3 regions of the Roseococcus sp. YIM B11640 genome follow, and region 1 is predicted to be linked to each of the others. Evidence: riboswitches for the same ligand, from Rfam matches in the RefSeq annotation. Region 1 holds a riboswitch; each other region holds the start of a gene.
The links. A riboswitch is a leader RNA that binds a small molecule or an ion and turns the genes downstream of it on or off. The one in region 1 is predicted to bind thiamine pyrophosphate.

Region 1 (7,300 bases):
CCCATCGGGGCGGCGGCCGGCGGCGTGCTGGTGCCGGCGCTGATCTACCTGGCCTTCAACGCCACGCCCGAGCGCGCCTCCGGCTGGGCGGTGCCGACGGCCACCGACATCGCCTTCGCGGTCGGCGTGCTGTCGCTGCTCGGGCGGTCCATGCCCTCCAACGTGCGGATCTTCCTGCTCGCGCTCGCCATCATCGACGACATCGCGGCGGTGCTGATCATCGCCTTCTTCTATTCGGGTGGGCTCGCCTGGGGCGGCTTCGCGATCGCGGGCACCGGCATCCTGATGGTGCTGGGCCTGCAGCGCATCGGCGTAGGCTCGGCCTTCGCCTATGTATTTCCGGGCGCCGTGGTCTGGGCCGGGCTGCTCGCGACCGGCGCGCATCCGACGCTGGCGGGCGTGGTGCTCGGCCTCATGACGCCCGTGCTGCCCGTTCGCCTGCGCGAGCGGCCGCTGGACACGATCCAGCGCGTCGCGAAGGAGCTCGGAGGCGGCGCGAAGCCCGAAGCCCGGCCGTTGCGGCAATTGCGCGTCGCGCAGCGCGAGATGCTGCCGCCCGTCGCGCGCGTGCAGGCGGCGCTGCACCCTTGGGTGGCCTATGGCGTGATGCCGCTCTTCGCCCTGGCCAATGCAGGGGTGAACCTGGGCGGCGTGGACCTCGCCTCGCCCGACGCGCGGATGGTGATGCTGGGCGTGGCGGTCGCGCTGGTGGTGGGCAAGCCGGCCGGCGTGCTCGGCGCGAGCTGGCTGATGGTACGGCTGGGCTGGTGCGCGCTGCCGCCCGGCGTCAGCTGGGCCGGGGTGACGCTGGTCGGCCTGCTGGCGGGCATCGGCTTCACCATGTCGATCTTCATCGCCATGCTCGGCTTCACCGACGAGAGCCTGCTGGGTGCGGCCAAGCTCGGCGTGCTGCTGGGCTCGGTCGTGGCGGCCATGCTCGGCCTGGCATGGGGTTGGCGCATCATGCGCCAACCCACCGGGTAACTACCGATACCACTTGGTCGGGAGCCACATCACCAGCTCCGGCACGTAGGTGCAGAGGAACAGCACCCCCAGCAGCGGAATCATGAAGGGCAGCACGCCCTTCGCCGCATCCTCGAAGCTGATATTCGCCACCTTCGCCAGGATGAAGAGCACGATCCCCACCGGTGGCGTCAGCAGCCCGATGCACAGGTTGAGCACCATGATCAGCCCGAAATGCACCGGGTCCACGCCGATATGCTCCATCACCGGCAGCATGATCGGCGTCAGGATCAGGATGGCCGGCAGCGGTTCGATGGCGAGGCCGACGAGCAGGAGGAAGATGTTGGCGATGAGCAGGATCGCCCATTTCTGCTCGGTGATCGCCAGTACCCATCCCACCACCTGCTCGGAGACGCGGGTCGTCGTCAGCAGCCAGCCGAAGATTTCCGACGCCGCGACGATGAGCAGGATGGTCGCCGTCACCTCCACCGCCTCGAAGCTCACCTTCGCCAGGGCCTTCAGCCCCAGCGTGCGGTAGACGAGGCAGCCGAGCAGCAGCGCGTAGGCCACGGCGCAGATCGCTCCCTCGGTCGGCGTGAAGGCGCCCGCGCGCATGCCGCCGATGATGATGACGGGCGTCAGCAGCGGCAGCATGCCGCGCGCCAGGGTGCGCCCCAGCTCGTAGATGCGGAACTTCGCATCCGCGCCGTAACCGTAGCGATGGGCGTACCACCACACCATCACCATCAGGCAGGCCGCCGTGATCAGCCCCGGGATGATCCCCGCCGCGAAGAGCTGCCCGATGCTCGCATTGGCCGAGACGCCATAGACCACCAGCGGCAGCGAGGGCGGCAGCAGCGGCCCGAGCATGGAGCTCGCGGCCGTGATGCCGACGGCGAATTTCGGGTCGTATCCATGCGCGCGCATGGCCCGCACCTCGATGGTGCCGAGGCCCGCCGCGTCGCCCACCGCGGTCCCGCTCATGCCCGCGAAGACCACGCTGCCCACCACGTTCACCTGGCCGAGCCCGCCGCGCATCCAGCCCACGGCGGCCACCGCGAAATCGTAGATGCGCTCGGTGATGCCGCCGGTGTTCATCAGCATCCCGGCCATCACGAAGAAGGGCACGCAGAGCAGCGGGAAGCTGTCCACGCCGCCCACCATGCGATGCACGATGGCCACCATCGGCACCGAGCCGTCGATCACCGCGAAGAGGATGGAGGCACCCGCCAGCGCGATCGCGACCGGCAGGCCCAGGGTCAGCAGGCCGAAGAAGCCGAGAAGGAGGATCGCCGCGGTCATGCCAGCACATCCTGCGCGCTGGGCGCGTCGCCATGGCGCCAGCGGCGTTGGATCCACCATGCCTCCCGCAGGGCCATGGCCACGAAGCCGGCTGCAACCGGCCAGTAGACCCAGGCCAGAGTGTGGTCGAGGCTGTCCATCGGCATGGTGCCCATCAGCCCCGCGAGCTCGATGCCCGCCCAGGCACCGAAGCTCCAGAAGGCCAGCCGCAGCGTGTCCTGGATGGCCCAGAGCACCTTGCGGGGGCCGAGCGGCAGCGCGAGCTCCAGCGTCTCCACGCGGATATGCGTGCCGCGCCGCACCGCGCCGGCCGAGCCGATGAAGGTCAGCACGATCAGCAAGTAGCGCGCGACCTCCTCGGTCCAGGTCACGCTGTCGTTCAGCGCGTAGCGCGTGAAGAACTGGGTGAAGACCAGGATGCCGAGGATCCAGAGCAGGACGAGGCCCGCCCAGTCCTCGGGCCCGTATCGCCGGATGTCGAAACTGCGCAGATCATCCGCGTAGCCGCCCTCCTGGGCTCCGGCCACGCCCTCGAACGGCTTGTCCAAAACGTCCCCCTGAATCTTGACGATTCTCGTTGGGCCGCACTTTGGACGGCGGGCCGGGGAAGAGGCGAGTAAATCCTGATCCATTCGCCATGAATTCTTCATGGGCTTGCCAGGAACCCACGCCCGGCGCATGCATCCACCGTCACCTGGGTGAGCGCCTGTCGCGGGCGCTGAGAGGCGGGATGCATCCCGCGAGCCCTGGAACCTGATCCGGTTCGGACCGGCGAAGGGAGCGGTGCGCCTCGCGGGATATCCCCCCGCGCCATCCCTCCCGTGCCCCCCGCGCCGCATGGAGAGCTTGGATGGACCGGCGTTCGCTGCTGATCTCACCCGCCGCCCTGCTCGCGGCGCCCGCATTGGCCCAAGGCAGCGCCCGTGCGCGTACCTTGCGCTTCATGCCGCAGGCCGCGCTCGCGACGCTGGACCCGATCTTCAACCCGACGACCATCGTCACGACGCATGGCTTCTGCGTCTTCGACACGCTCTACGGCTGCGACCGGGCCCTGCGCCCGCACCCGCAGATGGCCGAAGGCCACGAGGTCTCGGCCGATGCGCTCACCTGGCGCATTCGCCTGCGCGACGGCCTGCGCTTCCATGACGGGGAGCCGGTGCGCGCGCAGGACTGCGTCGCCTCCATCCGGCGCTGGGCGGTGCGCGACGGCTTCGGGCAGGTGCTCATGCAGGCGGTGGCCGAGCTCGTGGCCGAGGACGACCGGACCATCCGCTTCCGGCTGAACCGCCCCTTCCCCGCGCTGCTGGACGCGCTGGCCAAGCCCGGCTCCTCGCCCTGCTTCATGATGCCGGAGCGGCTGGCGAGCCAGCCCGCCGACCGCCCCATCACCGAGGCCGTGGGCAGCGGTCCCTGGAAGTTCCTGCCCGGCGAGTTCGTGCAGGGCGCCCGCGCCGCCTATGTGCGGAACGAGGCCTATGTGCCGCGCGCCGAGCGGGCCGAGGCCGCCGCGGGCGGCAAGCGCGTGCATTTCGACCGGCTGGAGCTGATCTGGATTCCCGATGGCGGCACGGCCGCCGCGGCGCTCCGCACGGGCGAGATCGACTGGATCGAGTACCCGCTACCCGACCTCGTGCCCGTGCTGGAGCGCGACCGCCACACCAAGACGCAGGTCTACGACCCCAACGGCTTCCTGGGCTTCCTGCGCTTCAACCACCTCTACCCGCCCTTCAACGACGTGCGCGTCCGCCGCGCCATCCGCGACGTGATCGAGCAGGCGGATTTCATGCAGGCGGTGGCGCTGCCGGGCGACTGGCAGGAATGCCACGCCATGTTCCCCTGCGGCCTGCCCGGCGTGGTCGAGAGCACGCCCGCGCCCCGCGGAGAGGCCGCCATGGCCCGCGCCCGCGCCGCGCTCGCGGAGGCCGGCTACAAGGGCGAGCCCATCATCCACATCAATCCGAGCGACTTTCCTGCCGTGACGCAGCAGGGCCGCCTGACGGTGGATCTGATGCGGCGGCTCGGCCTCAACATCCAGCCGGTCGAGAGCGACTGGGCCACCATCATCGCCCGCCGCGCCAACCGCGCGCCGCCCGCGCAGGGCGGCTGGCACCTGCACAACACCAACGGCCCCGCCGCCACCATCGCCAATCCGGCGGTGAGCTGGCCGACGCGCATGCACGGCAGCGCCGCGTGGCCCGGCTGGCCCGAGGATGCGGCAGTGGAAGCCGAAGTGGCGGCCTGGATCGGCGCCGCCGATACGGGCGCGCAGGAGGCCGCGATGCGTCGCCTCCAGGCCCTGCTGTGGGAGGCCGTGCCCATCGCGCCCACGGGCCTGTTCCGCCTCAGGACCGCCTTCCGGGCGGACATCACGGATGTCCTGCAGGCGCCAAATCCGATGCTGTGGAACCTGCGACGGGTTTAGCGAGCCGCCACGGCGCGAGGCTTGCCTCGGGCCGGGAGCGCAAGGCGCGACCGCGCCCAGACCATCAGATCAACCAACGCACCTGACGCGGCGCGGAGCCAAGCGCGCTGCGCGCGCGCCCGGCGTTTGAGGGCACAGAAATCTTCAGCCCTTCGCCATCAGCGCCTTCACCTCTTCCATCGCCTCGGCGAAGCGGCGGTTGAGAATGCCCACGGCCTCGCCATTGGATTTCTGGATGATCTCCGACAGCTCATGCATGTTCGCGATGGCATGCTCATAGGCGGCCTTCAGCAGCTCGGCCTGCCGGGCGGCCTTGTCGGTGGGCGAGCCTTCGGCGCTGGCCAGGCTCTGCACCGCCTGCGTCATCTCGCTCAGCGACTGCTGCACGATCTCCATGTTCCGCCGGGCCACGGCCTGGGCCCCCTCCATGGCGAGCTTGTTCGCCGTGGTCAGGGCCTCGATGTTGCGCTTCTGGGAATCCGCCAGCGCCTGGAAGTCCGGCATGTTCGGCATCTTCAGCGAGCCGAAGAGCTTCATGAATTCCTCGGGATTGAAGCTGCTGGACATGATGACCTCCTCGGAAGGGTTGCAGGAAGGCGGTAGTCTCGCCGGGATGGCCATTCAGGCGGATGACCAGGCTTCCCGGCGCAAGGCCCGACGTCTCAAACCGCCGCGGTCGGGGCCTCCGGCGGCGGCAGGGCTCCCGCGGGCGACGCCGCGGCGGCAGCGGAGTCGCGGTCGGCGAAACCGAACATCTTGGCCATTCGCTCGGCGCGATCGAGCGCGCGGTCGAGCGCGGCCATGGTGGCCGAGAGGTCCTGGCTCTCGTCCTTCTCCCAGGCGCGCAGCGCGGCGAGCCAGACGGTCACGAGGCCCTTGGCCCGCAGCAGCCCGCCGGGGCCCGCGGTATCGATGCCCGCCGCCTCCAGCATCCAGGCCATCGACGGCGTCAGGCGCGGCAGCAGCCAAAGCGCCAGCAAGGGGGAGGTCGGCAGGTCGCGCATCAGGCGCACCACGCCGGCACGGTCGGGCTGCAGCGCGTCGATGCGGCGCATCAGCACGTCGAAAAGACGGTCGCGCGCGGGGCTGGTGTCATCGGGAATGGTGCCGCCGATCACCTCGGCATCCACCGCGCGGCCATGGGCCAGCAGCAGGTCGAAGGGGCTGACATAGTGGCGCCGCAGGTCGGAGAGGGCCATGCCGGCTTCCGACGCCACGGCCCGCATGGTCACCCCATGCCAGCCCTTTTCGGCCAGGACCCGCCAGAAGGCGCTGAGTTCGGCAGTGTTGGTCGCGCTCATGCCTCCCAGGATCGGCCTCGGGGGCGTCCGGCGCAAGCCTAAAGCGATGATTTCACAATGCGGTTAAGCTGCGGAGAATGTTCGAACCCTATCTCGGCCGCTGGGGGCTCGTCCCGGATGGCCCGCCCATCGAGACTCATGCCGCGCACCTCCTGCCGGTGCGCCAGGGCCCCGTTCCCGCGATGCTGAAGCTCTCCGCCCATGAGGAGGAGCAGCGCGGCGGTGCGGTGCTGGAATGGTGGAACGGCGACGGCGCGGCCACCGTGCTGGCGCGCGACGAAGGGGCGCTGCTCATGGAACGCGCGACCGGCCCGCGCTCGCTCTCCGAGATGGCGCGGGCGGGCGAGGACGACGAGGCCAGCCGCATCCTTTGCGCCGCCGCCGCCCGCCTGCATGTGCCGCGCGGCGCCCCGCCCGCCGGGGTCGTGCCGCTTGCGACGTGGTTCCGCGATCTGGAGCCCTTTGCGGCCTCCCATGGCGGCATCCTCGCCCGCAGCCTCGGCGAAGCGCGCCAGCTGCTGGCCGCGCCGCGCGAGGTCGCGGTGCTGCACGGAGACCTGCATCACGACAACGTTCTCGATTTCGGGGCACGCGGCTGGCTGGCGATCGACCCCAAGGCCCTCGCCGGCGAGCGCGGCTTCGATCACGCCAACATCTTCACCAACCCGGACCTTGCCGACCCGACGCGCCCCGTCGCGACCTTGCCGGGCCGCTTCGCCCGGCGGCTCGAAGTGGTGTGCGAGGCCGCGGGGCTGGAGCGCGGGCGATTGCTGCGCTGGATCCTCGCCTGGGCGGGACTGTCGGCAGCCTGGTACCTGGGCGACGGCGATCCGGCGACGACCGACCTGGCCATCGCCGGGCTCGCAGCGGCGGAGCTGGACGGCTAGTCCGCCACGATGTTCCCGGCGCGGATCACCTCCCGCCACTTGTCCAGCTCGCCGCGGACCAGGGCAGTGTATTCCGCGGTCCCCCCGGTGCCGGGCACCACCCCGATGGCCGCGAAGCGCTCGATCACGCCGGGGTCGGCCAGCGCCGTGCCGATCTCCGTGTTCCAGCGGGTCACGATCTCGGGCGGGATGCCGGCGGGGGCCGAGAAACCGAACCAGTTGCTGGAAACCACCGCCGGGAAGCCGGCCTCGGCGAAGGTCGGCACATCGGGCAGCGAAGCGGGGCGCGTGGCCTCGCTGGTCGCGAGGGGGCGCAGCCGGCCGCCGCGCAGGTGCGGCAAGGCGATGGGCAGGCTTTCCATGATGGCGGGGATCTGGCCGCTGATCGTATCCGTCAGCGCGGCGGCCGAGCCGCGATAGGGCAC
Region 2 (7,300 bases), on a different contig from region 1:
TGGATGAGCTGGAGCGGCGGGGCACCATCGCCTTCTGCCATCCCTGCGTGGGTCCTGCCCCGCTCGTGCCGCCCGGCATTCCGGCCGCGACGCTGGAATTCCCCTTCGACACCACCCGCGCCATCGCGAGCCTGCTCTTCTCCGGCGGCTTCGCGCGGCACCGGAACGTGAAGTGGATCTTCTCCCATGCCGGCGGCGCGGTGCCCTTCCTGGCCCAGCGCATCTCCCGGCTGGAGCGCCGGCCGGACCTCGCGGCGGGCGTTCCGGATGGCGTGATGGCAGAGCTGCGGCGGCTATATTTCGACGTCGCGCTCTCGGCCAACCCGCTAGCCTTCGGCCCCATGCTCCAGGTGATCCCGCCCGAGCAGGTGCTCTTCGCCAGCGACTATCCCTTTGCCCCGGAGGAGACGATGGCCGGCACGGTCAGGGGCCTGCAGGGGCTCGGACTTTCGCCGGAGGTTCTGGCCGGGATCGAGCGCGACAATGCGCTCCGCCTGATGCCGGGGTTGCGCGCGGCCACGAAAGGGCCAGATTCAGCGGCAAAGGAGTGACCCTATGATCCTCAAGCTGCTCCGTGCCCGGAAGAAGCTCGCCAAGGCCGCGATCGGCGGAGCCTTCGCCGCGGGCGCGCTGGCCGGCGGCACGGCCGCGGCCGTAGCCGTGACGGGCGTGGCCGTCACGGGTGTCGCCGGCGTGGCCGGCGTCTGCGCGCTTCGCAGCGCGCGCCGGAAGCGGGAAGCCGCGCCTCCCGCCTCCGCGTAGAACCCTCAGTCCCCTGCCGCCACGGGCGGCAGGTAGATGGCGCCGCCATTGCCGCGGAAATTCGCGCTCATCTCATCCATGCCCTTCTGGGCGGCGTCGCGAATTTCCTGCGTGATCTTCATCGAGCAGAATTTCGGCCCGCACATCGAGCAGAAATGCGCGAGCTTCGCGCCCTCGGCCGGCAGGGTCTGGTCGTGGAACTTCTCCGCCGTCTCCGGGTCCAGCCCCAGGTTGAACTGATCCCGCCAGCGGAATTCGAAGCGCGCGCGGGACAGAGCGTCGTCGCGCATCTGCGCCGCCGGGTGCCCCTTCGCGAGATCGGCCGCATGGGCCGCGATCTTGTAGGTGATGACGCCGGTCTTCACGTCGTCGCGGTCCGGCAGGCCAAGATGCTCCTTCGGCGTCACGTAGCAAAGCATGGCGCAGCCGTACCAGCCGATCATGGCCGCGCCGATGCCCGAGGTGATGTGGTCGTAACCCGGCGCGATATCCGTGGTGAGTGGCCCGAGCGTGTAGAAAGGTGCCTCGCCGCACTCCTCCAGCTGCTTCTCCATGTTGATCTTGATCTTGTGCATCGGCACATGGCCGGGGCCCTCGATCATGACCTGCACGTCCTGCTCCCAGGCCACCTTCGTCAGCTCGCCCAGCGTTTCCAGCTCGGCGAATTGCGCACGGTCATTGGCGTCCGCGATGCTTCCCGGACGCAGCCCGTCGCCCAGCGAGAAAGACACGTCATAGGCGCGCATGATCTCGCAGATCTCGCCGAACCTCTCGTAGAGGAAGCTCTCCTTGTGATGGGCGAGGCACCACTTCGCCATGATCGAGCCGCCGCGCGAGACGATGCCCGTCACGCGCTCCGCCGTCAGCGGCACATAGGCCAGGCGCACGCCGGCATGGATGGTGAAGTAGTCCACCCCCTGCTCGGCCTGCTCGATCAGCGTGTCGCGGAAGATGTCCCAGGTCAGCTCCTCGGCCTTGCCGCCGACCTTCTCCAGCGCCTGGTAGATCGGCACCGTCCCGATCGGCACCGGCGAATTGCGCAGGATCCATTCGCGGGTCGTATGGATGTTCCGGCCCGTGCTGAGGTCCATCACATTGTCGGCACCCCAGCGGATGGCCCAGACCAGCTTGTCCACCTCCTCGGCGACGCTCGACGACACCGCGGAATTGCCGATGTTCGCGTTGATCTTCACGAGGAAATTGCGGCCGATGATCATCGGCTCGCTCTCGGGGTGGTTGATGTTGCTCGGGATGATGGCGCGGCCGCGCGCCACCTCGCTACGCACGAATTCCGGCGTCACATGGTCGGGGATCGAGGCGCCGAAATCCTCGCCGTCCCGCTTCAGGCCAAGCGCCGCCGCGCGGCCCATGTTCTCGCGGATCGCGATGTATTCCATCTCCGGCGTGATGATGCCCGCCCGCGCATAGGCGAGCTGGGTCACGGCCTTGCCCGGCTTGGCGCGCAGCGGCAGGCGGCCCTGGCGGTCGAAGAGCGGCACGCGGCGCTCCTCGCCCGCCTTCAGCCCGTCATCCTCGGGCTTCTGCGCGCGGCCCTCGATATGCTCGACATCGCCGCGCGCCATGATCCACTCGTGGCGATGGGGCACGAGGCCGCGGCGTATGTCGGTCGCGACGCGCGTGTCCGTATAGGGGCCGGACGTGTCGTAGACCCGCAGCGGCGGCTCGCCCCCGGAGACCTCGATCTCGCGCATCGCGACACGGATCTGTGGGTGGAGCTGCCCCGCGACATGCAGCTTGCGCGAGGCCGGCAACGGACCCGTGGTGACGGCGGGGCTTTCGGGCGGCAGATGGTCGGGCATTCTCGGATTCCCTTCTTCAACAACACACGAAGGGAGTGGTGGCGCGACTCGCCGTAATGCCCATCCCTTCGCCGGCATGACCCGGATCAGGTTCGAAGGGTGACCGCGTCGCTCGCGGAATCTCAGCCCTGCAGAAAGGGCTCCCCTTGGATGGACGATATGCTGCGCCCGCCGGGCGGGGGTGTCAAACTCCGTCGGTCAGCTCCGCTTGAGCTCGACCGTGTAGACCGCGCTGTCCGTGCGGTAGTAGGAGCGCGCGGCCTGCAGCACCCGGCCGTCGCGCAGCGTCGCGACGCGCGTGATGACCAGGACCGGCTCTCCCGCCTTGATGCCCAGCAGGCGCGCGATCTCGGCCGGCGCGCGGGCGGCGCTCATCTCCTGACGAATGGAGGAGGCGCGCTCGCCCGTCAGGCTCTCCACCATCTCCAGCAGGATACGCTTGCGCTGCAGCAGCGGATCGAGCGGCTGCCGGCAGAGCAAGGCCGCGACGCCAGGCGGATACAGCGCATCGGTGAGCATGAAGGGAACGCCATCCTGCTCCCGCGTGATGCGCAGGCGCAGGGCGCTGTCGCCACGCCGCGCGCCGAGGCTCGCCATGGCCCATTCCGGCACGGCCGCGGGCTCGCTCAGGCGGAGGCGCACGCCGGTGAGCCGCGTCAGCGCCTCGATCTCCTCCATGCTGCCGATACCCCATTCCGGGGCGGGCGGGTGCGGCTCCCGCACGAAGGTTCCTCGGCCCTGGCGACGCTCGATCAGCCCGCGCTGGTGAAGCTCCCGCAGCGCGCCGCGCACCGTGATCATGCTGACCGCAAAATGCTGGGTCAGCTGTTCCTCGGTCGGCAGTTGCGCGCCCTCGGCGAGGCCCAGCCGAAGGATGACCTTCTCCATCCGGTCAGCGAGGCGCTGATACAGCGGCCCCTTGCCCGCCGGCAGGCGCCCGAATCGCGATGCTGCGACGGGGCCGCGGCGCGACGGCGCCAGCGCCTGGACTCCCATACCCTTCTCCCCCCTCAGATCGTCATGGCCGGCGCCAGGACGCCATCGGCCATTTGATTGACCGAGAGACTCCGCTCTACCACCAGCCGGAGCAAACCGCGCACAGACAAATCGGTCACGACGGGAACCAGCGCACCCTGCCCGGCAAAGACCCGGCGCACCTGGCCGGCGTCGTGCGGAGGCGCGACCAGCGCTGCATCGCAGGGCGCGAGGCTCCAATCGGGAAACAGCTCCATCCGGATGCCGTCTGGGAGCAAGGCGTTGATCCTCTCCGCCTCCGGCGATTCCTGGGCGATGGCGGAGTTGCCGGTGGCCAGCGCCGCTCCCAGGCCCAGGATGAGGCCGGGGACGGTGGCGGCCAAGTTCAGCACCTTGCCCCGGCCCCGGAACCTCAGGCTATTCGCCTCTCCGAGCGGCGCCGGTAGCGCCATGGTGAGCGCCAGCGGCGAGGCCTGGCGGAACTCCTGCAGCCGCGCAGCGATCACCAACCGGTCGCCCGTGCGCAGCAATCCCAGCGCGCCTGCGGCCGCCCAGGCGGCGTAGCGGTCGAATTCGGCGAAGCAGGCTTCGTCCCGGCTGCCGTGGAGCCGCGGCTCCGGCCCTTCCCGCAGAAGGCGATGGAGATAGAGCGGGCCCGCCGGCTTTGGCGCCATCCCGCCCAGCCCCTCGCCCCCCAGCGGGTGCATGCCCACGGAAAGCCCGGTCAGGCCCCGATTGATGAAAATACTCGCGGCGCGGGACCGGTTGGCCACCAATTCGACGGTCTCCGCCACGGCTGAATAAACGGCGAGGGATAGGCCCCCTCCCTCCGCGGCCAACTCGTCCAGAACGGCGCTGAGTTGGTCACGCTCATAGGTCAGGACATGCAGGGCCGGCCCGCCCGGCGCGGCGGCGATGCCCCGAAGGCTCCCGATCTGGAGCAGGACGGGCGCCACGAAGCTTCCGTGCAGACAATTCCCGCCGAGCGGAAGCTCCGCGCGGATGCGACTAGACCCCACATGGGCGCGGAAGGTCACCTCCGCGGCAATGTCCATCACCGGGCCGATATCCGTCTCCAGCAGCGCCGGATCGCCGATGGTGAGTTCCGACATCGCATCCTCGAGCATCGCGAGGATGCGCGGCGCTACCTCCTTCTGCACGCAGAGCAACCGCAACGCCGAGCCGCGCTGGCCTGCCACCCCGAAGGCCGCCTCCATGGCGTCGGCCACGACCCGCTCGGCCGGGGCAGTGCTATCCACGATCATGGCCGTCGTTCCGCTCGTCAGCGCGAGCAGGGGAACGTCGCCTCGCTTCGCCAGCACGGCCTCTATCGCGCGGGCGGCCTGGGGCGAGCCGATGAAAAGCACGCCACGGCAGCGCGGATCGGCCGCGAGCGCAGCGTTCAGCCGATGGCCGTCACCCGGCAGGAGCTGAAGCACATCGGGCGGAACCCCGGCCTCGTGCAGCAGGCGCACGGCCTCGCCGGCCACCAGCGGCGCCTGCGATGCCGGCTTGGCTACGACGGCGTTCCCTGCCGCCAAGGCGGCCGCGAGCTGCGCCGTGAAGGCGCCCAGCGGCATGGCCCAGGGACAAATGCAGGCCACCGCACCCAGCGCGCGATGCGGCGCGTTGGCGAGCTTCTGGCGGGCGCTGGCGGCCTGGTAGCGCAAGTGGTCGACGGCCCGGCGCAGCTCGGCCATCGCCTCGGCCAAGGTCTTTCCGCCCTCGCGCACCAGCAGCGGCAACAGCCCGTCGCGCGCCGTCTCGAAAAGATCCGCCGCGAAGTCGAGCGTGGCAGCGCGGGCATAGGCGGGTTCACGCATCCAGGCCTCTGCGGCGGCATCGGCGCGGATCATCGCCTCGGCCACCATCGAGGCGTCCGCCTCCCGCACTGTTCCGACCACGTCCCGCCGGTCTGCCGGATTGCGGATCACCCGCGGCGTGCCTCCCGCCGGGCCGACCTCGAAGGTCTCCGCCCGGCTGGCGGCGAAGGCGGCCGCGAGATCGGCGCGCGCGCCGGCATCCCCCAGATCGAGGCCACGCGCGCCCACCCGCTCGGGTCCGAACAGCGCGGAGGGCGAGGTCAGGAGAGAATGCGGTTGCCCCCCGAACTGCGCGGCCTCCCTCCCCGGATGATCGGCCAGCGCCGCCGGGGGGACGGCCTTGTCCGTCAGCCGGTGCGCGGCGATGAGACTGGCGCCGATCTCGGCCGCCCGATGCGTCAGGGCCTCCTGCGGCGAGCCGACCAGCGTGCTGATCCGGAAGGCGCGGCCTGTCACCGAGGCAGCCACTTGGTTGAAGAGCCGCTCCCCGATCCCGCGGTAGCCGATGAACTCCCAATCGTCCTCTCGGACCGATGGCCCGGCGAGGTTGTGCACCATGCTCAACGTCTGGACGTTGTGCGTCGCGAATTGGGGAAAGATCTCGGCCCTGGCCCCGAGGAGGAGACGGGCGCAGGAGATGTAGGAGATGTCGGCGTAGGCTTTGCGCGTGAAGACGGGGTAGTCGGCCACGCCTGCCATCTGGGCCTTGCGGATCTCGCCGCCCCAGCCCGCACCCTTCACCAGGCGCAGCATGAGCCGCCGGCGGTAGCGGGCCGCGATGGCGATCGCGTGCTGCGTCACTGCCGTCGCGCATCTCTGATAGGCCTGGATCGTGAAGCCCAGCCCGTTCCATCCTTCCAGGAGCGGGTCGCCCGCGAGGGCCTCCAGGAGGTCGAGCGTCAGTTCCAGCTTGTCGGCCTCCTCCGCATCGAAGCTGAAGCCGATATTCTCGCGCGCCGCGGTGGCCGCCAGCTCGCGCAGGCGGGGCAGCAGCTCCTCCATGACGCGGCCGGCCTGGTTGGCCGAAAATCGGGGATGCAGCGAGGACAGCCTGACGGAGACGGCCCCGCGTGCATGAAGGCCTGTTCCCGAGCTGGCCGCGCCGACCGCACGGATGGCCTGCCGCAACAACGACATCTGGCGGTCAGCATCGCCGGCAGTGAGCGCGGGCGGTCCCACCATGTCGAAGGACAGGCGGAAGCCTCGCCGCGCGAGCGCTCGCGTCCCTTCGATGGAGGCATCGATATCTCGGCCTGCCACGAACTTGCCCACCAGCGACCGCGCCGCGAAATCCACGGCGGACCTCACCAAGGGCTCGCTGCCGCGAACAGCCAGGCGCGCCATGATGGCGGAGAGCCCACCGCCGGGCCGCTGTGCCAGCAGCCGCCCCGCGAGCGAGAGACCACGCTTTGTCGCCTGCGCGCCGATGGAATCCGCGGCCCGCGCCTCGAACCCGCGGATCTTCTCGCGGATGATGCGATCGCGATTGTCCCGGTCCGGCGTCCGCAGCAGGGTCGCCGCGACGCCGACAAGGTCCGCCCCACCCTGGGCGCTCAGCGCGAAGCGAATGGCCTGCGCCTCATGGCTCCATCGCTCAGGCGTCCCGGCACGAAGATTCTGCACCAGCGTCAGCGCCAGGTGCCGCACCGGCGCCTCCAGCGCGAAGGGAGGCCGCGCCGCCTCGATCAGCGGCGGGACGCACTCCACTTCCGGCAGCCGCCTGGCCTGCGAAACGGCCGCGCGCGTCGCCTCGAGGTCGATATCGAGCAGCGCGCGCTCCGTTCAGCTGCCGCGCGTGACCGTCTTGGGATACATCACCGCGTCGCCATGGCTCCACATGTAGGCGAGCTCCTCGTTGGTGATGACCTCGGGCGTCTTGCCGTTCCGCGAGGTCAGCGTCTCGACGATGATGTTGCGCTT
Region 3 (7,300 bases), on a different contig from region 1:
AGGCAGATGCCGACCTGGCTCAGGAGCCGCAGCGTCCCCAGCGAATCTGCGGGAAAGATGGCGGCGAACAGGCCCGGCGCGACCAGCCCGAAGAGGGAGGGGCCGAGGAGGATGCCAGCCGTCATCTCGCCCACCACCGCCGGCAGGCCCATCCGGCGGAAGACGAGCCCGGCGAGCCGGGCCGCGGCGATGATGACGATGATCTGGAGGAAGAGGCGCGCGAGCGGCGAGTCCAGACGGCTCAGGAGGGGGGCGAAGGGGTCCGCCGCGGTCGCGCCGACCGCCGCCGGTCCCTCCCATCCGGTCCCAACGTGCATCACGCCGATGATCGCCAGGAGACCGAGAACCACCGTGGAGACGTAGAAGGCGGTCAGCTTCATCGGGTATTCGTCTCCGGGCGCGATCGCCCCAGAATGCCCAAGCGCCCCTCCTTCGACAAACCGCACGAAAAAGCCCCGGGAAGCACGCTTCCCGGGGCTATTCACGCCTGCCGCGCCAGAGCGCGTCAGGTCAGGTTCAGATGTAGTGCTCGGCCAGGGGCTCGAAGCCGTTGAACTTCTGGCTGGCATAGGTCGTCACATAGGCGCCCGTCGCCAGGAGCTCCACGCGGTCGCCAGGCTGCAGCGCCACGGGAAGCCGGTAGTTGGACTTCTCGTAGAGCGTATCCGTGCTGTCGCAGGTCGGGCCGGCGATGGTCACGGGGCCTTCCGCCGTGCCGTCATGCGGCGTGCGGAAGGCGTACTTGATCGCCTCGCCCTCGGTCTCGGCCAGACCGCCGAAGCGGCCGATATCCAGATAGACCCAGCGGACGGGGTCGTCCTTGCCCTTGCGGCTCACGAGCACGACCTCGGCCTGGACCACGCCGGCATCGGCCACCAGGAAGCGGCCGGGCTCGATCACGATCTCGGGCAGGGCATTGCCGAAATGCTCGACCATGGCGCCCATGATCGCGGAGCCGAACTCGTCGATCTCCGGCACCTCGGCCTTGTAGCGGACCGGGTAGCCACCGCCGAGGTTGACCATGCGGACCTTCACGCCGGCATCCACCAGGTCGGTGAACAGCATGGCGACCTTGGCGATCGCGGCCTCATAGGCCGCGGTGCGGGTCTGCTGGCTGCCGACATGGAAGGACAGGCCAAAGGGATCGAGGCCCAGCTGGCCCGCCTTGACCATCAGCTCCTTCGCCATCTCGACCTCGCAGCCGAACTTGCGGCTGAGCGGCCATTCGGCGCCGTCATTGCCCACCAGGATGCGGCAATAGACGCGGCTGCCCGGCGCGGAGCGGGCGAGCTTCTCCAGCTCCGCCTCGCTGTCGAAGGCGAACATCCGCACGCCGCGCGCATAGGCGGCCACGATGTCGCGCTCGCGCTTGATGGTGTTGCCATAGGAGATCGCGTCCGGCTCTGCCCCGGCTTCCAGGCACATCGAGACCTCCTGGAAGGAGGCGGCGTCGAAATGCGAGCCGAGGCCGACCAGCCGCTCCAGCACCGGATGGGCCGGGTTGGCCTTCACGGCATAGTAGATGCGGGCGAGGGGAAGCGCGTCCCGCAGGCGACGGAAATTCGTCTCCACGCGATCCACGTCCAGCACCAGGCACGGCGTCGCCGGCTGGTTGTCAGCAAGGAAGCGAGCGACCTTAGGGGTCATCGCACCACCCTCCACAAACCATGTGGAACCAGCCCCATCCTCGGGGGCGGCCCCAGATTGACGAAACGGTCGAACGAACCAGCGACCAGAAGAAAACCGGATGGTTGCCCATCCGGGGTTGCCAGAACGCTTGACGTCGTTGCGTAAACCTTGCGCCGCGGTGGCAAGCCTGAAGTTCGGCTCAGCTCCGTGGGCCTGGGGCCAGAGGCACGTGCGTACTGCGTCTTGTGACGCGCACTTAGGACCCATCGACGCGCGATGCAAGCAGCTTCGGGCGTCAGGGCGGATTTTTTTCGTCTCTACCCGGCAGGGCCGGAAAACGCCTCCGAAGCTACGCAGGGCCTCAGGGGGAAACGCCGGAAAAGCCGGGGGGAACGCCGGAGCGTTTCCGGCGCGTGTCAGCCATGTGTATGGCGCATCCGTTACAGCGTGCCCGGATAGGAACCGCCGTCGAGCAGGATGCTCTGGCCCGTCGTGAATCCGGCATGGACGGAGCAGAGGAAGGCCGCGAAGGCGCCAAATTCCTCGGCCGTTCCGAGGCGCCCGGCCGGGATGGCCTTGACCGCCTGCTTCTCCAGCTCGTCCACCGCTGCGCCGCCCTGGGCGGCCACCTGCCGCCAGTTGCCACGCACGCGATCCGTGTCGAAAGGCCCGGGAAGCAGGTGATTGATGGTCACGTTGTTCACCGCCACCCGCCGCGACAGCGAGGCCAGGGCGCCCGTCAGCCCCGCCCGCGCGCCGTTGGAAAGCTCCAGCCGGGCGATGGGCGCCTTCACCGAATAGCTGGTGATGTTCAGCACCCGGCCGAATTTGCGCTCGATCATCTTGGGCAGCACGGCTTTGATCAGGGCAATGGGCGTCAGCATGTTGGCCTCGACCGCACGGCGCCAGTCGTCCAGCTCGAAGCCCGAGAATTCGCCCTGCGGCGGGCCGCCGGCATTGGTGATGAGGATGTCCGGGTCTGGCAGCGCGGCGAGGACGGCGGCGCGCCCGGCCTCGGTGGTGATGTCGCCCTGGACCGTCGCGACCTTGATGCCCGTCTCGTCGCGGATGGCTTTCGCGGTGGCTTCCAGCGCCTCGCCGCCCCGGGCGGTGATGACCAGTTCCACCCCTTCGCGGGCCAGCGCGGCGGCGCAGCCGCGGCCCAGCCCCTTCGAGCCGGCGCAGACGATCGCGCGGCGCCCCTTGATTCCGAGATCCATCGATCTTCCTCCCAGATTGAACCTCCGCGATCCTGCCGCGGCGCCGCCGTGGCGGCTAGGCTGCCGGACGGGTGGCCAGGGAGGGACACATGGCGACGGCAGACGAGCTCATAGGGACTTGGCGCATGTTGTCCTGGACGCGGAAGGCCGTCCGGACGGGCGAGGTCACGGACGCGATGGGCCCGGACCCCAACGGCTACATCTCCTACCACGCGGATGGCCGGATGATGGCCCTGGTCTTGAACCGCCATCGCCCGCCGCTGAAGGGCGCGACGCCCACGGAGGGGGAGAAGGCGGCGCTCTTCGACTCCATGCTCGCCTATTCGGCCCGCTACCGGCTGGAGGGCGACCGGGTGATCCACATGGTCGACGCCAGCTGGAACCCGGCCTGGGGCGTCACCGAGCTGATCCGCCCCTTCACGCTGGAAGGCGACAAGCTCGTCATCAGCGGCGCGCCCGGCACAGACCCGAAGACGGGCGATGAGGTCGTCTACCGGATGGAGTTCCGGAAGGTTCCTCCCCTGCTCGCCGCGTCGAGCTAGCGGATAAGCCCGCTCATCGGGCTCGACGCATCCGCGCGGTAGTCGCGCGGCATGCGACCGGCGAGATAAGCCTGCCGGCCCGCGATGACCGCATGCTTCATGGCGACCGCCATCTTCACGGGATCCTGGGCATGGGCGATGGCGCTGTTCAGCAGCACCGCGTCGCAGCCGAGCTCCATGGCGAAGGCGGCCTCGCTGGCCGTGCCGATGCCTGCATCCACCAGCACAGGCACCTTCGCGTTCTGCTTGATGCTGCGGATCATATAGGGGTTCACCACCCCCATGCCCGAGCCGATGGGCGCGCCGAGCGGCATGATGGCGACGCAGCCCATCTCCTCCAGCCGCTTCGCCGCAACGGGGTCGTCGGCGCAATAGACCATCACCTCGAAATTGTCGGCCAGCAGGGCGGCGGCCGCCTCGAAGGTGCCGGCCATGTCCGGGTAGAGGTAGGGCGGCGGGCCGAGCACCTCCAGCTTCACGAGGTTCCAGCCCCCCGCCTCGCGCGCCAGGCGCAGGGTTCGGACGGCCTCCTGCGCCGTGTGGCAGCCGGCCGTGTTGGGCAAATAGGTGTAGTCCTGCGGCGAGACGAAATCCTGCAGCATGGGCGCCGTGGCGTCGCTGAGGTTCACGCGGCGGACGGCGACGGTCACGATCTCCGCGCCGCTGGCACGGATGCTCTCGCCGGTCTGCTCCAGCGTCTTGTACCGGCCGGTGCCGACGATCAGGCGGGACTGGAAGCGGCGCCCGGCCACCTCCCAGGAATCGTCGACCTCGATGGGCGTGCGGATGTCATCGGGCATGGTCAGCCCCCTCCGATGAAATGGACGATCTCGATCGCGTCGCCGGCGGAGAGCATCGTCGTGGCGTATTGCGAGCGCGGGACGATCTCGAGATTGCGTTCCACCGCCACCTTGCGCTCGGCCAGGCCGATGCCGGCGAGCAGCGTGGCGACGGAGGTACCGGGCGGCACCTCGCGGGGCTCGCCATTCACCGTCAGCGCCATCAGGGCGGTCGGCATGGAGGTATCGGGCATCTCTCGCTTCGTCCCACAATCGATTCGAAGGAAAGGGTGCGGCCCGTGGCCCTGTTCCCATCCCTTCGCCGGCATGACCCGGATCAGGTTCTAAGGATTCACCGCGTCCTTCGCGGAATCTCAGCCCTGCTTCAAGGGCTCTCCTTGGTACCCGCATGCTGCGCCCCTGGGGTCCGGGCGTCAATCTCGGGTTGCGGGCCATAGGCCGCGCGGGTCGTCGCCATCGAGCGGAACTTGTTGTCCCGCCTATCCGCTTGCGTCAGCGTTTCGCTGCGGGAACGGGAGAAAGAAGATGCGGGCGGTCAAGAAAACGGCCGTGGCAGCCCTGGCGCTGACCGTCGCGGGCAGCGGCCTGGCGCGGGCCCAGTCCGACACCTGCGAGGGCGTGGTGAGCGCCAATGCGATCATGACAAGCGGACGTGCCCGCGCGGACGGGACCTACAACTACACCATCTACGTCCAGAACCGGCAGGCCCGCCGGATCGTGGTGACCTTCGTGATGGGCAACTTCCCCGCCAACGTGACGCTGGACCTCTCGCCCATCCAGAACTTCGTGATGAACGCCAATTTCACGACGGGCTTCCGCCTGGGCACGGGCCGGAACAGCGACATCAACAACCGCACGGTGGACTTCATCTATCGGGGCACCAGTTCCAAGGCCTATGTCCGGATGCAGGATTGCCGCCCCTACTGACCGGCACCCCGGATGCACCCTGCTTGCCTCCTGCCTCCCTCCCGGGGCCCGGCGCGCTTGCCCCTGCCGCGCCCCTCATGCTAGCCCGCCCCCTCCGCGACACCGCACCCCCCGGGAATCGGCATGAACCTGATCGCCGTGCTCAACGGCCCCAACCTCAACATGCTCGGCACGCGCGAGCCGGAGAAATACGGCACCGCGACGCTGGACGATGTGGAGAACCTCTGCGCCGAGGCGGCGGAGGAGCTTGGGCTGGCCATCGATTTCCGGCAGTCCAACGTCGAGGGCGAGCTGGTCTCCTGGATCCAGGAGTGCCGGGGCCGCGCGGCTGGCATCGTGATCAACCCCGCGGGCTACACCACCACCTCGGTCGCCATCCTGGACGCGCTGCTCGCGGCCGGGCTGCCGGTGATCGAGGTCCACATCACCAATATCCATCGGCGCGAGGAGTTCCGGCATCACAGCCTGGTCTCCAAGGCCGCGACCGGCGTCATCGCCGGCCTGGGCGTGGCGGGCTACGCGCTCGCGCTCCAGGCCATGGCGGGGCTGATCGGCGCGAACGAGGACGAAGACGAATGACCAGCGGCATCCAGTTCGACCCGGAGGCGATCCGCAAGCTCGCCGACATCCTGCGCGAGACGGACCTGACCGAGATCGAGCTCTCGGAGAAGGATTCCCGTATCCGCGTGGCGCGTATCCTGCCCGCGCCGGCGGTGGCCGCCGCCGCCCCGGCGCCGGTCCTGGCCGCGCCCGTCCTGGCCGCGCCCGTGGCCGTCGCGCCTCCGGCCGCCGCTCCTGCCGAAGGCGGCGGGCTGGACCTGAAGAACCCGGGCCTCGTGACCTCTCCAATGGTCGGCGTGGCCTATCTGGCACCGGAGCCCGGCGCCGCCCCCTTCGTGCAGCTCGGCGCGAAGGTCAGCCAGGGGCAGACCCTGCTGCTGATCGAGGCGATGAAGACCTTCAACCAGATCAAGGCGCCGCGCGCCGGCACGGTGACCCGGATCCTCATCGAGTCCGGCACCCCGGTCGAATACGGCGAGCCGCTGGTCCTGGTGGAGTAGGCGGGATGGCGAACGCCGTCCCCAACCTCTGGGCCCAGAGCCTGCTCGGCCGCCCGGCCGAGGAAGCCGAGCAGCCGGACAACCTCCTGCCCGACATCGAGCTTCCCCACGAGTATCCGGCCGCGACCCCAGCCGGCGCCGCCCACCCCACTTGCCGGCCCGGTGCCGCTGCCGCGCGGCGAAGCCAAGGCCGCGGAGCGGCCGCCCGGCGTCTGAGGGCATAAATCATGTTCAAGAAGATCCTGATCGCCAATCGCGGCGAGATCGCGCTGCGGGTGCATCGCGCCTGCCAGGAGATGGGCATTCGCACCGTCGCCGTGCACAGCACCGCCGATGCGTCCGCCATGCATGTCCGCCTCGCCGACGAAAGCGTGTGCATCGGCCCGCCCTCGGCCCGCGAGAGCTACCTGAACGTCGCGGCCATCCTCTCCGCCGCCACCATCACGGGAGCAGAGGCGATCCACCCCGGCTACGGCTTCCTCTCGGAGAACGCCCGCTTCGCCGAGATGGTGGAGGCGCACGGCCTCGCCTTCATCGGCCCGACGGCGGACCACATCCGCATGATGGGCGACAAGATCACCGCCAAGGACACGATGCGCCAGCTCGGCGTGCCGCTGGTCCCGGGTTCCGACGGCGCGCTGGAGACGCTCGAGGAGGCCCGCGAGGTCGCGGAGAAGATCAAGTATCCCGTGCTGATCAAGGCCGCCGCCGGCGGTGGTGGGCGCGGCATGAAGGTCGCACAGCACGAGGGCGAGCTGGAGGAGGCCTGGCGCGTGGCCCGCGCCGAGGCCAAGGCCGCCTTCGGCGACGACGCGGTCTACATGGAGAAGTATCTCGACCGGCCGCGTCATATCGAGCTGCAGATCCTGGCCGACAACCACGGCAACGTCGTGCATTTCGGCGAGCGCGATTGCTCGCTGCAGCGCCGCCACCAGAAGCTGGTGGAGGAGGCGGGCTCGCCCGCGCTCGACGCCGCCGCGCGCGACGCGATCGGCGCGCAGGTGACGGCCGGGCTGTCCAAGATCGGCTACCGCAATGCCGGCACGCTGGAGTTCCTCTGGCAGGACGGCCAGTTCTCCTTCATCGAGATGAACACCCGCCTGCAGGTGGAGCATCCGGTG

Region 2: it holds a riboswitch for thiamine pyrophosphate, as region 1 does, so the genes downstream of both, thiC (phosphomethylpyrimidine synthase ThiC) here and WJM96_RS02020 (ABC transporter substrate-binding protein) in region 1, are expected to answer to the same signal.
Region 3: it holds a riboswitch for thiamine pyrophosphate, as region 1 does, so the genes downstream of both, thiS (sulfur carrier protein ThiS) here and WJM96_RS02020 (ABC transporter substrate-binding protein) in region 1, are expected to answer to the same signal.

Annotation. Positions count from the first base shown of each region.
Region 1 is NZ_JBBJOZ010000001.1:395,487-402,786, reverse strand. Features, by position in the region: gene nhaA (Na+/H+ antiporter NhaA) at 1-984, shown strand, start outside; gene WJM96_RS02030 (TRAP transporter large permease) at 985-2,265, opposite strand; gene WJM96_RS02025 (TRAP transporter small permease) at 2,262-2,792, opposite strand; TPP riboswitch at 2,952-3,063, shown strand; gene WJM96_RS02020 (ABC transporter substrate-binding protein) at 3,116-4,687, shown strand; gene WJM96_RS02015 (phasin family protein) at 4,832-5,254, opposite strand; gene WJM96_RS02010 (TetR family transcriptional regulator) at 5,350-5,988, opposite strand; gene WJM96_RS02005 (aminoglycoside phosphotransferase family protein) at 6,066-6,875, shown strand; gene WJM96_RS02000 (Bug family tripartite tricarboxylate transporter substrate binding protein) at 6,872-7,300, opposite strand, start outside.
Region 2 is NZ_JBBJOZ010000002.1:412,324-419,623, forward strand. Features, by position in the region: gene WJM96_RS09420 (amidohydrolase family protein) at 1-551, shown strand, start outside; gene WJM96_RS09425 (hypothetical protein) at 556-762, shown strand; gene thiC (phosphomethylpyrimidine synthase ThiC) at 768-2,582, opposite strand; TPP riboswitch at 2,629-2,739, opposite strand; gene WJM96_RS09435 (GntR family transcriptional regulator) at 2,781-3,578, opposite strand; gene putA (bifunctional proline dehydrogenase/L-glutamate gamma-semialdehyde dehydrogenase PutA) at 3,593-7,150, opposite strand; gene WJM96_RS09445 (class II aldolase/adducin family protein) at 7,163-7,300, opposite strand, start outside.
Region 3 is NZ_JBBJOZ010000005.1:201,641-208,940, forward strand. Features, by position in the region: gene WJM96_RS19545 (cation:proton antiporter) at 1-380, opposite strand, end outside; gene WJM96_RS19550 (type III PLP-dependent enzyme) at 517-1,647, opposite strand; gene WJM96_RS19555 (SDR family oxidoreductase) at 2,070-2,849, opposite strand; gene WJM96_RS19560 (lipocalin-like domain-containing protein) at 2,939-3,391, shown strand; gene WJM96_RS19565 (thiazole synthase) at 3,388-4,191, opposite strand; gene thiS (sulfur carrier protein ThiS) at 4,194-4,424, opposite strand; TPP riboswitch at 4,468-4,579, opposite strand; gene WJM96_RS19575 (hypothetical protein) at 4,717-5,118, shown strand; gene aroQ (type II 3-dehydroquinate dehydratase) at 5,242-5,697, shown strand; gene accB (acetyl-CoA carboxylase biotin carboxyl carrier protein) at 5,694-6,179, shown strand; gene WJM96_RS19590 (hypothetical protein) at 6,185-6,403, shown strand; gene accC (acetyl-CoA carboxylase biotin carboxylase subunit) at 6,407-7,300, shown strand, end outside.